3 regions of the Shewanella piezotolerans WP3 genome follow, and region 1 is predicted to be linked to each of the others. Evidence: predicted binding sites of a transcription regulator. Region 1 holds the regulator's gene; each other region holds the start of a gene.
What was found. Region 1 encodes sigma-54, which starts transcription at its own class of promoters, with help from an activator protein. Its sites were predicted from a motif close to GTTGGCACGNNNNTNGNNT; they were not measured.

Region 2: SWP_RS03700 (nitric-oxide reductase large subunit) is a predicted target of sigma-54. The motif match lies at 3,368-3,386, and genes of this name have one in related genera.
Region 3: SWP_RS16410 (YggN family protein) is a predicted target of sigma-54. The motif match lies at 1,380-1,398, and genes of this name have one in related genera.

Annotation. Positions count from the first base shown of each region.
Region 1 is NC_011566.1:679,626-684,447, reverse strand. Features, by position in the region: gene lptA (lipopolysaccharide transport periplasmic protein LptA) at 1-397, shown strand, start outside; gene lptB (LPS export ABC transporter ATP-binding protein) at 394-1,125, shown strand; gene SWP_RS02995 (RNA polymerase factor sigma-54) at 1,262-2,773, shown strand; gene hpf (ribosome hibernation promoting factor) at 2,804-3,091, shown strand; gene ptsN (PTS IIA-like nitrogen regulatory protein PtsN) at 3,094-3,537, shown strand; gene rapZ (RNase adapter RapZ) at 4,105-4,822, shown strand, end outside.
Region 2 is NC_011566.1:838,116-842,937, forward strand. Features, by position in the region: gene norR (nitric oxide reductase transcriptional regulator NorR) at 1-859, opposite strand, end outside; gene SWP_RS03700 (nitric-oxide reductase large subunit) at 1,033-3,324, opposite strand; gene SWP_RS03705 (LpxL/LpxP family Kdo(2)-lipid IV(A) lauroyl/palmitoleoyl acyltransferase) at 3,628-4,554, opposite strand; gene SWP_RS03710 (hypothetical protein) at 4,798-4,822, shown strand, end outside.
Region 3 is NC_011566.1:3,894,261-3,899,082, reverse strand. Features, by position in the region: gene SWP_RS16420 (YggL family protein) at 4-330, shown strand; gene glsB (glutaminase B) at 330-1,244, shown strand; gene SWP_RS16410 (YggN family protein) at 1,442-2,263, shown strand; gene SWP_RS16405 (LysR family transcriptional regulator) at 2,690-3,631, shown strand; gene SWP_RS16400 (DUF885 domain-containing protein) at 4,205-4,822, opposite strand, start outside.

The DNA of each region.
Region 1 (4,822 bases):
AGTAGAGGTGACTCAAGGCTCAATTAAAATGAACGCTGATGAGTTACGTGTTTTCTCTAAAGAAGCGAACTCTGGAAAAACACTGGTTGCCACAGGCAATCCAGCAACCTATACCCAAATAATGGAAGATGGCCGCCCCGCAACAGCAAGTGCTAAAGAGATCCGTTACGAACTCGCGACCAGAACCTTAACTCTTTTAGGTGATGCGACACTCGAGCAAGAGGGTAGCCAGGTCACAGGTAATCGCATTAAGTACAATATAGGTTTACAGCAACTTATTGCTGAAAGCACCGGCGAAGGCAATGACAGAGTAATCACCATCATTCAACCAGAAGCCTACCAAGAAGAGACTCCTGAAACCCCAGCTGAACCGATAGAAAAGCAGGAGCAGCAATGATCCAAAAAACGCTTATGGCACGCAACCTAGCTAAGAGTTATAAAAACCGTGCAGTTGTTCAAGATGTGAGTTTAACGGTAAAAACCGGGCAGATCGTTGGCTTACTCGGCCCAAATGGGGCAGGAAAAACCACAACTTTCTATATGGTTGTCGGTTTAGTGCAGAGTGACAAAGGGCAAATATTTATTGATGAGGACGATCTAACCTTAGATCCTATGCATCTTCGCGCACGAAAAGGTATAGGTTACTTACCGCAAGAAGCAAGTATTTTTAGAAAGCTTTCAGTCCGCGACAACATCATGGCAGTGCTACAGACTCGCAGCGATATTGACAATGAGCAGCGTGAGGCGCAACTAGAGAGCCTGCTTGAAGAGTTTCATATCACTCACATACGTGACAGCCAAGGCATGGCACTTTCAGGTGGTGAACGCCGTCGAGTTGAAATTGCACGAGCGCTAGCTGCCAACCCAAAATTTATATTGCTTGATGAACCCTTTGCAGGTGTAGATCCAATTTCGGTCATCGACATTAAAAAAATCATTGAGCAGCTAAAAAGCCGCGGCTTAGGTGTGCTAATTACTGATCACAATGTTCGTGAAACATTAGACGTTTGTGAGCATGCATATATCGTAAGTCACGGAAATCTCATTGCTGAGGGTACGCCTGCTGAAATCTTAGACAACCAGCAGGTTAGAGCAGTGTACTTAGGTGAACAATTCAGGCTATAGTTAATCAACAACATGAGCGTTTAAAGCGCGGCACTAGTTAAGTATACTAATATAATCATAGTGTTGGCCCTTTATGCTCTCTTCGCCAAATTAACGAGCTTCAACGTTTAATTACAGTGTAGGGAATAGCGGTAAGATGAAAGCGTCACTTCAGCTCAAAATGGGTCAGCAGCTAACCATGACTCCACAGTTACAGCAGGCAATCCGCTTACTGCAACTGTCCTCTTTAGAGCTGCAGCAAGAGATCCAGCAAGCATTAGAGTCAAATCCCCTACTAGAATTAGATGAAGAGCAATCTGACAGTGAACCTGTCAGCAATGAAGATCGCACCACCAGCGAATCCGATAGCTATTCAGAATCCGATAGTGACAACGATTACAGCGCCAGCGCCGAAGTTGATCCCCAGCAAGATAGCGCTGCAGTAGAAACCTCTGATGCATTAACCCAAGATTCAATGCCAGATGATCTGCCGATGGATACCACTTGGGACGAAGTCTATACCGTTTCTTCAAATGCAAGCTCTGGCGGTATGCGCGATGACGATATGCCATTCCAAGGTGAAACCAGCGAAGGCTTATATGAGCACCTTGAGTGGCAAAAGAACTTAACACCATTTTCCGATAACGATCTTGCTATCGCCACCGCCATTATTGATGCTATTGATGAACGTGGTTACCTCACTCAAAACTGCGAAGATATTCTTGAGGCAATGGGCGACCCTGAAATTGAGGTTGATGAAGTCGAAGCCGTACTCAAGCGCGTGCAGCATTTTGACCCCATTGGCGTTGCCGCTCGCGACTTAAGCGAGTGTCTATTGATCCAACTGGCCCAATATGCCGCTACCACACCGCATATTGACCATGCCCGCCTACTCATCAAAGACTACTTAGATTTGATTGCAGGACGCGACTTTAGACAGTTAATGCGTAAAACTAAGCTTAAAGAAGATGAACTACGTGAAGCCATTAGCCTGATCCAAACTCTCAACCCAAGACCAGGGTTAGCAGTCACTCGCAGCAAAGATGAATACGTTATTCCCGATGTATCAGTGGCCAAAAAGAAAGGTCGCTGGGTGGTTGAGCTAAACCCAGATTACATGCCTAAAATTAATGTTAATCAGCACTATGCTTCAATGGCTCGCAGCACTAAAAGCCAAGCCGATGGCCAGTTCATCCGTGGTCATTTGCAGGAAGCTAAGTGGTTTATTAAAAGTTTAGAAAGCCGTAATGAAACTTTACTAAAGGTCAGTAACTGCATTGTAAAATTCCAGCAAGGCTTCTTTGAGTATGGCGATGAAGCCATGAAACCAATGGTTTTGAATGATATCGCAGAAGCCGTTGAGATGCATGAATCCACCATATCAAGGGTTACCACTCAAAAGTATATGCATACCCCCAGAGGTATTTTCGAATTAAAGTATTTCTTCTCTAGTCATGTCGGAACCGACGACGGTGGAGAGTGCTCATCAACAGCTATTAGAGCGTTTATTAAGAAGTTAGTCGCAGCTGAAAACCAAAAGAAACCATTAAGCGATAGCAAAATGGCGCAACTTTTGGCAGAACAAGGGATAAAAGTTGCTCGTCGTACTATCGCGAAATATCGTGAAGCAATGCTGATCCCGCCCTCAAACCAACGTAAGAGTTTATAACTCAAAATTAGGCACTTGGAGGAATTTTCTATGCAAATTAACCTTACTGGACATCACATCGAAATCACCGCATCATTGCGTGGCTATGTAGAAGAAAAGTTTACAAAGCTTGAACGTCATTTCGATCAGATCAATAATGTCCACGTCATTTTGAATGTAGAAAAAATGCAGCAGATTGCCGAAGCCAGAATTCACCTTAAAAAAGGTGAAGTTTTTGCTACTTCGGAACATGCGGACATGTACGCCGCAATCGACTCCCTGATCGATAAATTAGATCGTCAGGTTATTAAACACAAAGAGAAGCTGACCAAACATTAACGATGGAACTATGTACCATCCTGCAGCCGGAGTGCACCACCTGTGCCACTCCGGGCAGTAAGAAAAAAGTACTGGAACTAATCAGCGACATTGCCGCTGTCCAGTACCCTACTCTATCTTCACAAGAGATATTCGAGAGCCTTTTGGCACGCGAAAAAATGGGTAGCACAGGTATAGGCAACGGTATCGCAATCCCGCATGGGCGATTGACCAATATTGACCATCCATTGGGCATATTAATCAAATGCGAAACACCGATCTCTTTTGACTCGATAGATAAACAGCCGGTCGATATATTGTTTGCACTTTTGGTTCCAGCAGAGCAATGTGAGCAACACTTAGCCACCTTGTCTTCAATGGCTGAAAAGCTTAACGATAAAGCTATCGTTAAGCAGTTGAGAAAAAGCACCAGTGAATCAGAGCTGTACGATTTGATCACTCAATAGCTAATGACTCAGGTCCTTAAGTAACCTTATGTAATACAAATAGGTTATTTAAAGACCTTAGTATTTATGACAGCAATATTATTTATTATCTCCTTCTTGCCTAAGCTCTTGCTTTCACCAATAAAAAAGTTAATCTATACCCTTGTACATCTTGTAAACATATATAATACCAATCTGTATAAAGATTTGATCGCTCAGCGAGAGTTTAGCGGCTTGAGGTTAGGTCATTAAATGCTCCTGCATTAAAGACCTCCACCGTATCTGAGCTCCAAGGGTGGTGGGAATACCTTAAGCATGTCAGGAACATGCTTGGCCATGTGGTTTGCAATGAATGAAGAGCATAGTGAGAATAGGTTCAAGTTCATTAACGCAGCATCAGAACCGCTATGACTCGCCTGTAAGGAGTGTTTTGACTTGCGACTTCTGCATTGAGTAAACTCATAAGGGAATAACCATTATGTCATTTATTCGCCTTGAACTAGTTCGTAATAAACACTCTGAGTAGATCAACTTCTTATACTGATTGGTATAAAACACTCACTCTAACTTCTATCAGGTAGTCAAAAGATGAAACTCGTTCTTGTCTCTGGTCGTTCAGGCTCTGGTAAATCCGTTCTTCTAAGGATGTTAGAAGATCTCGGCTATTATTGTGTCGATAATCTTCCGTTACCTATGATGGGAACGCTGTTAGAGCAGCTAACGGGTAATTCAGAGCTCGTAGCAATTAGTGTCGATATTCGCAATATGCCAGAAAAAGACACAGAGCTGGAAAAGCACCTAACGAATTTGCCCAAAGGTGTCGAGCTACTCAGTTTCTTCCTAAACTCAAGCGATGAAGTATTGCTTAAACGCTATAACGAAACCCGACGACTTCATCCACTGTCTCATTCGAATATTTCGTTAAAAGAAGCCATTCAGCTTGAAGGCCGTCAGCTAGAGCCATTAGCAAAAATAGTCGACCACTATATCGATACTTCAAACCTCAACATTTACGATCTTAACGATCAAGTTCGTGAAATTTTGTTGGGTAATATTGATAAAGAGCTAATGATCAAGTTTGAGTCTTTTGGATTTAAACATGGTATGCCTACCGAAGCCGACTTTATGTTCGATGTTAGATTTCTACCTAACCCTCACTGGGAGCCAGAACTAAGGCCAATGACAGGGCTTGATAAGCCGGTGCAGGACTTTCTCAATCAACGCCCATTGGTGAATAAATTTATCTGGCAGATAGAAAATTTACTGCGTACATGGCTGCCAGACTTAGAGCGTAATAATCGCAGTT
Region 2 (4,822 bases), 160 kb from region 1:
GTGTGCCGTTATCGGCTTTTTCGAACTTACCGCTACGGTGGCTAATGGCGCCAGTAAAAGCACCTTTTACATGACCAAAAAGCTCGCTTTCAGCAACGGATTCGGGCAACGCGGCGCAGTTCAAATAAACCAACGCTTGCTTGGCACGGTTAGATAGCTGATGTATTGATTGAGCAACCAGCTCTTTACCGGTACCTGTCTCACCTAAAATCAACACATTTAGGTCGGTGCTAGCAACCACATTTAGCTCATTTTTCAGGGCATTCATAGCAGTCGACTGACCTATCATCTCCACTGGCGCATCGGTGTTAATCCGCGTAACAGTCGTTACCTCTTGCGATTGTACCGCTTGTTTTTCCAGTTTATCGATCATTAAGGCATTGCTGAGTGACGCTGCTGCAATTGCACTTAGGGTACGCAGTTCATTGTCGCTGAAGGCATTAAATTGCTGCGGATCGAAGCCATCGATGGTGACCGCACCGATAAGATCGCCATTAGCTAATAGCGGTAAGCCAATACAGGCATGCACCACTAAGTGATCACCTTGATGGGGAATTAGGCCGTCGTAAGGATCTGGCAGCTCACTGTCAGCTGGAAAACGAACAATATCACCAGCGCGAGCGATAGCTTCAAGCCTTGGGTGTTCGCTCAGAATAAAGCGACGCCCAAGCACATCTGGGCTCAGACCATCAATTGCAAGCGGATTAAATTGCTGCCCTGTAAATTGCAGCAGCGCGGCAGCATCACAGTGTAAGGTTTGCCTTATGGTATCGAGTAAGCGAGAGAAGCGGTCGTGATCAGACAGACCTGCGGTAATATCCAAGGCGATACGGGTAAGGTCAGTTTGGCTTAAAGACATAGGTGATATCCATTGCGTCGCGCAGCCGCGGTTAGCATTTGTTGAGTGTCGCGTTTTGTCTTTTTGACATTAAAGCTCAATGCTTGCAGTGTCAAATATACTGTTAAATAGAGATAGGTAATAAAAAAGGGCGCTAGATAAACTGCGCCCTTAAATTTTTGTCGCTTTACGGTTTAAGCATTTGCTGAAGCTTGGTCATTGTCCAATTCAGCGGCTTTCTTTTTGCCTATCGCTTTTTTGATAATGTCGAATAGGAAGTAGCCCATAAATAGACCACCAAAGCCAAACAATACGTCACCTGGCATACGCATCCAGACTAAGGTTTCAACCAATGGGCTATGGATCACTTCTGGGGAGCGAGCAAACCAGTAGCCATTGTCGATCACGGCGAAGAACTGCACGATCCCCACAGGAAGTAGCGACATAAACACCATTGCCGCCAAGCCAATGTTCATGGTCCAGAAAGCACCTTTTAATAGCTTTTCATTCCACTGCATTTGACCTGTTAGCCCGCGTAAGCAGAACAGCATAAGCCCCATACCTAACATGCCATATACCCCCATGAATGCTGCGTGAGCATGAGTTGCTGTGGTGTTTAGGCCTTGAATAAAGTACAGCGCAATCGGTGGGTTAATGAGAAAACCTAATACGCCGGCACCCACTAGGTTCCAAAAGGCGGTGGCAACAAAGAACATAATTGCCCATTTATAACGGATCATCCAAGGGCTTGCAGCGCGCAAACGGTAGCTTTCAACGGCTTCGAAACCAATCAATGCTAGCGGAACCACTTCAAGTGCAGAGAAGATCGCGCCCCATGCAATCACTGACGTTGGTGTGCCGGTAAAGTACAGGTGATGCAAAGTACCAATCAAACCACCAGTTAAGAAGATTACTGTAGCAAATAGCACTGCGGCATTAGCACTGCGAGCACGGATGAGCCCTAGGCGCACTAACATCAAGGCTATAACAGAAGTTGCGAAGGTTTCAAAGAAGCCCTCTACCCACAAGTGAACTACCCACCAACGCCAGTATTCGGCAATCGCTAGGTTAGTGTGCTTACCCATGAAGAGGCCTGCACCGTAAAATAGCCCAATCGCAACACATGAAGCGTATAGCACCCAAATGACTGGACGCATCTCACCCTTAACTTTTAACGCTGGGCGCATGGCTGCGGTAACGAGTGCTAACCAGATAAGCAGCCCTGCAAGTAATAGCACCTGCCACACGCGGCCTAAATCAATGTATTCATAACCTTGATGACCAAATAGGAAGTTCATGTCTAGGTCAAAGTACTGCTGTACACCTATCCATTCGCCAGCCATAGAGCCAAGGACTACAATCACTAAGGCAACCCAGAGTATGTTAACACCAATGCGCTGGAACTTAGGTTCGTGACCTGACAGTGCTGGTGCAATGTAAAGTCCTGTGCCTAACCATGCTGTGGCAATCCAGAATACTGCTAATTGGGTGTGCCAGGTTCGGGTGACTGAGTATGGCAAGATCTCTGAAAGTGGAATGCCATAAAAGTTTTGTCCTTCGACGGCATAGTGGGCGGTGATCCCACCGAGCAATATCTGCAGTAAAAACAGACCGATTGCGGTGACAAAGTATTTACCTACAGCCTTCTGAGACTTCGTCGGTTTAGTAAAGAACAAAGGATCTTGATCGGCAGGCTTGGGTAAGCTTTCATGTTTACCGCTGGCATGGTGCCAGACCAGTGCGCCAATACCGGCAATTAGGGTGACAATACTTAAAATTGACCAAACAACGTTGTCTGAGGTTGGCGTGTTGCCAATTTGCGGGTCAAATGGCCAGTTGTTGGTGTAGGTATAGTCGGTATCTGGACGCTCAGTGACAGCAGCCCAAGCTCCCCAAAATAGAAAGGCATTGAGTTTTTCGCGGCGATCTAAGCTTGGAACGGTTCCCTCTTTCATCGCATACTGTTCGCGCAGTGATGATAGCTTAGGATCGTCACCAAATAGTGCTAGATAGTGCTGTTCTACCTGTTTAATCGCTGCGATACGAGTCGCTGAAAGGGTGATATCTGTATCGCCATTGGCTTGCTGGACGACAGTGTTGCGACGAATATCTTCTCGCAGAGCTTGCTCAAGTCCCGCTTGCTGCTGTGAATCGAGTTGAGCAAAGTTTTTATTAAAGCGTTGCTTAGCGGTAATATCTAACCAAGCCTGAGCTTCTTTGTGTAACCAGTCTGCAGTCCAGTCTGGTGCAACGTATGAGCCATGGCCCCAAATAGACCCTAGTTGATGCCCCCCCATAGAGCGCCAAACTAACTGACCTTGTTCGATATCATCTTTGCTAAACAGTGTTTGTCCTTGGCTATCGACATAAGCCGTCGGGATAGGCGGCTTCTCTCGATAGATCTCACTACCAATACTTAGTAGTACGGTAAATGAAGCAATTAGCACCAGCAGTAGTGCCATTGCAGTTAGTCTTTGTTTGCTCATAAGTCCTCTTAGCGCAACGTTATTATTCAGGCGAACCTTGCTAGAGCAGATAACATGCCAACTATCTATGTTGTTGATTTATAATACTTTGGTATTTTTGTTGATAACGGAGGGTTGTCATAAAGACAATGTCTTAGTGTGTCCATATGACACTAAGTGTCTTTTTGACAATGAGTTGATACTTTAACACTGCAGCTGGAGGACTAGGCTGGATAAAAGTTGTACAAACAGTGACTTTGCTGCTATTGGTTAGCAGCAAAGTGAGCCGTTGCCCGTTGTCAATTTTACAAAGGGCGATAATGATTACTTATACAATGATGGATCTTCTGGATTAGGACGGGTTTTAAAGCGTCTATGTAGCCACATGTATTGTGATTTGTTGCGGTTAATAATCTGCTCAATGATGTGATTTCCGCGCTTAGCATCTTCAATTTCATTTTCACCAGGAAAGTTGTCCAGTGGTGCTTGGATCTCGATATTGTAGCCAGTGTCGCTGCTGTTGCGCTCTACAAAAAAAGGCAACACTTTAGCTTTCCCAAGCTTTGCCAACGTAGTGGCTCCGGTAATTGTGGCGGCTTCTTCTACGGCGAAGAAAGGGATGAAAGTGGCACTTGAACGGCCAAAATCTTGATCGGCGGTATACCAGATAACATTAGGCGCTCGTAGGCTTCGCACCATCTGGCGTAGATCTCTTTTCGGTACTAAGGCCTTATTAGAGCGTAGTCGTCCTTTTACCTGCAAATATTCCATCACCGCATTGTTGTGCGGACGGTATACGCCGACACCCGGTTGGAACTGGCCAAAGATGCGTGCGCCCATCTCTAACGGTAAACAGTGAACAGCAAATAAAATCACCCCTTGGCCATTATCGAGTGTCTGCTGAACATGTTGTTGGCCTTTTATGGTCATATGCTGCTGGATTTTTTCATCGGACCACCACCAAGCATTAATGGTATCGAAAATGGCTTTACCCGTTTGTTCGAAATTCTCACGTAGCAGAACTTGTTGTTCAGCATCGCTCATTTCGGGAAAACACAGCTGCAAATTACGTTTAGCAGTATTCACCCGTTTGCCAATAATACCCATTGCCATCCTGCCAAGCGCAGCGCCCATTTTCATTTGAATACGCAAAGGCAATACTTGTGTGAGACGCATCAGACCTACACCTAGCCAAAGGAGCCAGTACTTAGGATGATAAAGGTGAGATGAAAATTGGGCTTTTTCTACCACGGAAAACTCGAATACATTGGAAAATTACTCATTATTCTAACGCAATCTTGACCACATTTATTCAACATCATTAAAAATTAGGTACAATCAAGGTTAAATCTGTGAAAGAACCCGCCATAGTGGCGCTATTTCCTAAGTTTGAGTGCACCAAAGTGCAACAGTCATGTTGCTGTTGAGTGTGCAGAGGAACATCCCATTGACCCGATTAAAATCTCTATGGCAAGCCAATAGCGAAGTCGCACAATGGCTATAGCATTGGCTGCGGGTT
Region 3 (4,822 bases), 2.2 Mb from region 1:
ACCATGGCAGCTAATCGTAGTCGTCGTTTACGTAAAAAGTTACGCGTTGATGAGTTTCAAGAGTTTGGTTTCGATACAAACTGGACTTTCAATGACTCTGTAACCGAAGAGCAGATAGACTCAATTGTTGATCAGTTCATCGAAGAGGTTATTGAGCCTAGAGACCTTGGTTTCCATGGTGGCGGCCATAAAGAGTGGGAAGGTATTATTGCTACTCAAGCTATCGGTAAGTGTACTGATGAAGACAGAGCTGCAGTTAAAACCTTCTTTGAAGGGCAGCCTGTATCTGATGTTGAAATCGGTGAGCTTTACGATATTTGGTGGAGTTAATGCCTGAGCTGGCATTGCTTGAAGAGGTTATTGAAAAAGTACGACCTCTTTTAGGTCAAGGTAAAGTGGCTGATTATATTCCAGCTCTTGCTGAGATCAATGCCAATAAGCTCGGTATCGCCGTGACGACTAGAGATGGTGTCACAATAGGGGCTGGAGATTATCTCGAGCCCTTTTCAATTCAGAGTATTTCGAAAGTCTTCAGTTTAACGCTGGCACTAATGCATTACGAAGAGCCTGAAATTTGGTCTCGGGTAGGCAAAGAACCATCGGGCCAGTCATTTAACTCTTTGGTGCAAGTTGAGTTAGAAAAAGGACTACCGCGTAATCCATTTATTAATGCGGGTGCTTTGGTTATTGCAGACCTATTGCAAGGCCGCTTAGGCGCGCCGAAACAGAGAATGTTGGAGATTGTCCGCGGGCTGAGTGATAATCAAAGGATTGGCTACGACAAAACGGTTGCCAGATCTGAATATCAGCATAGTGCGCGTAATGCCGCTATCGCATATCTGATGAAGTCATTCGGTAACTTCAACAATGATGTCGACACTGTCCTTAAGAGTTATTTTCATTATTGCTCCTTGAGAATGAGCTGCGCCGATCTGTCTAAAGCCATGATCTATCTTGCTAATGGTGGAAAGAGTTTGGCGGGTAAACAACTAATAACGCCAGTGCAGACAAGGCAGTTAAATGCGTTGCTAGCAACTTCAGGCTTATATGATGGTGCTGGAGAGTTTGCCTATCGTGTTGGCATGCCTGGGAAAAGTGGCGTAGGTGGTGGGATCATTGCTGTGATCCCCGGTGATATGTCGGTATGTGTTTGGTCTCCAGAGCTCGATACTAATGGCAATTCACTTGCTGGAACCGCAGCGCTTGAGACCCTTAGTCAGACATTGGGTCGTTCAATTTTTTAGTATCCTCTGTTTTACTTACTCAGTAATGTCATATTTAGCCAATAGTTCGCAATATTGGCTATTATCAGCTTCCCAAAGACTCCCGTACTAAGGTTAAATTCCATATTTCAGCTTCATTAACAATTGGTTAGTGTTGTTGGCATGCTCTGTGCTTTATCTAGACTAATTATATTTATAAGCGATAAAGGATTACAGCGATGAAAAAACTTCTTACTTCTGTCGGCGTCTCAGCCGTATTACTGTCAGCTTCTAGTTTGCAATTAGTCAGTGCCCATGACGAGTCTGGTGAACATTTTAACAATGAATGCGAAGTATCACTTAATTATGATGTCACTGTAGAGCCTAAAAAGCTGACAGTGAGTGACGTGGGTAAAGAGCAATACCGTATTGAAATGAATAAGCTATTTGTTAATGGTGAGCAAATCTCACTGAACAAACAGCAGCAACAGCTGGTTAGCCAATATGCTGATGAAGTGTCATCACAAGTTCCTGAGGTCATTGAGTTAGTGAATGATGCCGTAGCTATGGCATCAACTGCTGTGAGTATGGCACTGACGCCGCTACTCGGCGATGCAACTGGGGCTAAAATTGATGAGATGATGGATGGTTTGCAAGATCGAGTTGAAGACGTTGCTTATCAAAATGGTGACAAGTTTTATCTTGGGGCGACCGAGTCTTCCCTTGAAAGCGCATTTGGTGAAGAGTTTGAAAAAGAGATGGAGCAGCTAGTTCAAAACTCAATTGGCACCATGATGATGAGCTTAGGTAGCCAAATGATGTCTGGCGATGGTGACTCTTTTGAGGCAAAAATGGATGCGTTTTCAGTGAAAATGGACTCTATCGGAGAAGATATCGAGCTTCAAATGGAAGAGCAAGCACAAGACTTAGAAGCGCGTGGTGAAAGGCTTTGTGAAAACTTTGAGACTTTAGCAGCGTTAGAGAAAAAACTTCAGGCTCAAATCCCTGAATTAGCGAACTATTCTTTGGTGGCAACGGCAAGCAAAAAGCTGCTTGAATAAGCAAGATTTGTAACGATTAAATGTAAATCCTTGTGTTGCCTAGCCAAATTGCAACAGCCCCTGCATCCCACCTTTATGCAGGGGTTTTCGTTTAAAGCCATTCGACTTGTCCAGTTAGTTTTCCCTTTAACGCCAAATAGAGATAGCGGGTTCATATTTTAATTACCGAAACCTCAGCCCTGAAACGTCAAAGCCTACAAAAATGTCTGGCTAATGCTAGTACAAAAGTACTTATATGATGAGATCTAAGGTTTTTTTGGTATACTTCTAAAAATAAAAACAAAACCATTTAATGGTTAAATAAGTACAACTCTACTCTAGCGTACGCATATTCACTTAAGATATTGTTCTGTAACATGTTTTGTGTCAGCTTTATCTTAGCGATGGAAGTACTATTACTCTCGTAAACACCTTAAGGCGATTTACATGTTAGAACTTTTAGAACCAATCGCAATTTTTACTCATGTAGCTCGAGCGGGTAGTTTTAGCTCTGCAGCACGAAAGTTAGGTATATCTAAGTCTAAAGTTAGCACTCAAGTTGCAGATCTTGAGCATAAGCTCGGTGTTCAACTTATACAGCGTACCACTCGTAGCTTAAGCCTTACCGAAGCAGGCCAGTTGCTTTATGCTCAAGGCGAGGAGCTGTTACGAGATGCAGATCAAGCTGTTGCTAGCGTTCATAATTTAAATGATGCAACACGCGGCGTATTGAAAGTCGGTATTTCACAATCTTTCGGTACCATGCACATCATTCCGGCTCTACCTGAGTTCATGGCGAAGCATCCTGAACTTGAGCTACAAGTTAGTTTACTTGATCACAAAGTTGATGTCGTCAGCGAAGGGTTAGATCTACTGCTGACTATGTCTGAGCAGTTACCTTTAGGTATGGTTGCTAGACCGCTGATGAAGTGTCAATTCTTATTGGCTGCATCTCCCTCATATGTCGAACAACATGGTATGCCAAGCCGCCCTGAGCAATTGGTTGATCATAACTGTCTTGTATATCAAGGTGAGTGGCATGAGCACAGTGTTTGGCAGTTTAAGCAAGGTGATGACTATTGCGAAATTGGAGTCTCTGGTAATTTTAGAGTCGATAATGCGCCAGCGCTAAAATCAGCTGCTGTTAGCGGTTTAGGGGTTGTCTATCTGGCGAGTTACTTGCTAGAAGATGAAATTGCTAAAGGAACGTTAGTGCCAATTCTGGATGAATGGCAATTAACTCATCATTTACCTTTGCAAGCCGTTTATCCTCGACGTAAACATCTTGCACCAAAGGTTAGTGCGTTCATTGATTTCATTAAAGATCATATTGGCTCACCGCCTTATTGGGATAACCCATATAAAGAATTGTATGCAAAACGTAAGTAAAAATGGGAAACATTGTTTTAAATCTTGAACAATGTATTTTTCGTATCAGGTTTTAATAATAAAGTTGTAGCTTTATCAGTGGTTTACCGTGATGTGCTGGTTGTTTAGTCAGTGTGAATTTAGTCACTGCTAATGCTGGTTTTTATGGTTTTTGTTGCAGTTTGTTCTTAATTTTATACAATGCAGGCAGTTGATTCAAAACGATTTGAGTCCTATAACACACTACAGAATGACCCCTCTTTATTGTGTTGTACAAATCAGCGTAATGCAGTTTTGATTCGATGCTGGCAGAAGTTGAAGAACTAAAACAATGCTAGCCTTAAAACCATCATCCTAGTTTTGGTTTACCCCGGCTTTTACCGGGGTATTTTTCTGTTAAGCACTTGAAATTTATCTGTACCCTACAAATGAGTCTATTTACTACTATCCCCGTTCAACTTGAAGATGCTCGTTTCAGAGGCATTGTGCCAGTTCAATAAAAAAGCCACTGTATTCAGTGGCTTTTTTATTGGTTTTTTTTGAAGGCTACTTTCTACTGATTGGTATTATTTGCACAAAGTAGCCTAGGTATCATTAACTGCTTTTATCTATCCAAAGATCAATTTCAGACTCAAGTACATCTAATGGCACTGGACCATTTTGCAATACAATTGTATGGAAGTCCCTAATATCGAATTTGTCACCTAGCGCAGTTTGTGCTTTTGCTCGTAGCTCAAGTAGCTTGAGCATACCGACTTTGTAAGCAGTTGCTTGTGAAGGCATGACAATGTGTCGTTCTACCATTTTGATGGCATCAGACTCAGCATTAGGCGTGTTCGATACGTAGTAGTTTATAGATTGTTCACGGGTCCATTTTTTAGCATGAATACCGGTATCAACCACTAAGCGGCAGGCACGCCATAGCTCCATTGCTAAACGACCGAAGTCAGAATATGGGTCGGCATACATTCCCATCTCTTTAGGGAAATATTCGCTGTATAAACCCCAGCCTTCAATGTATGCAGTGTAACCGCCATACTTACGGAACTTAGGGACTCCCTCGAGCTCCTGTGCAATCGCTATTTGCATATGGTGCCCTGGAGTACCTTCATGGTAAGCCAGCGCCTCCATTTGGTATTTAGGCATTGCTTTCATGTCATATAGATTGGCGTAGTAGGTTCCTGGGCGACTTCCATCAGGTGATGGATTGTT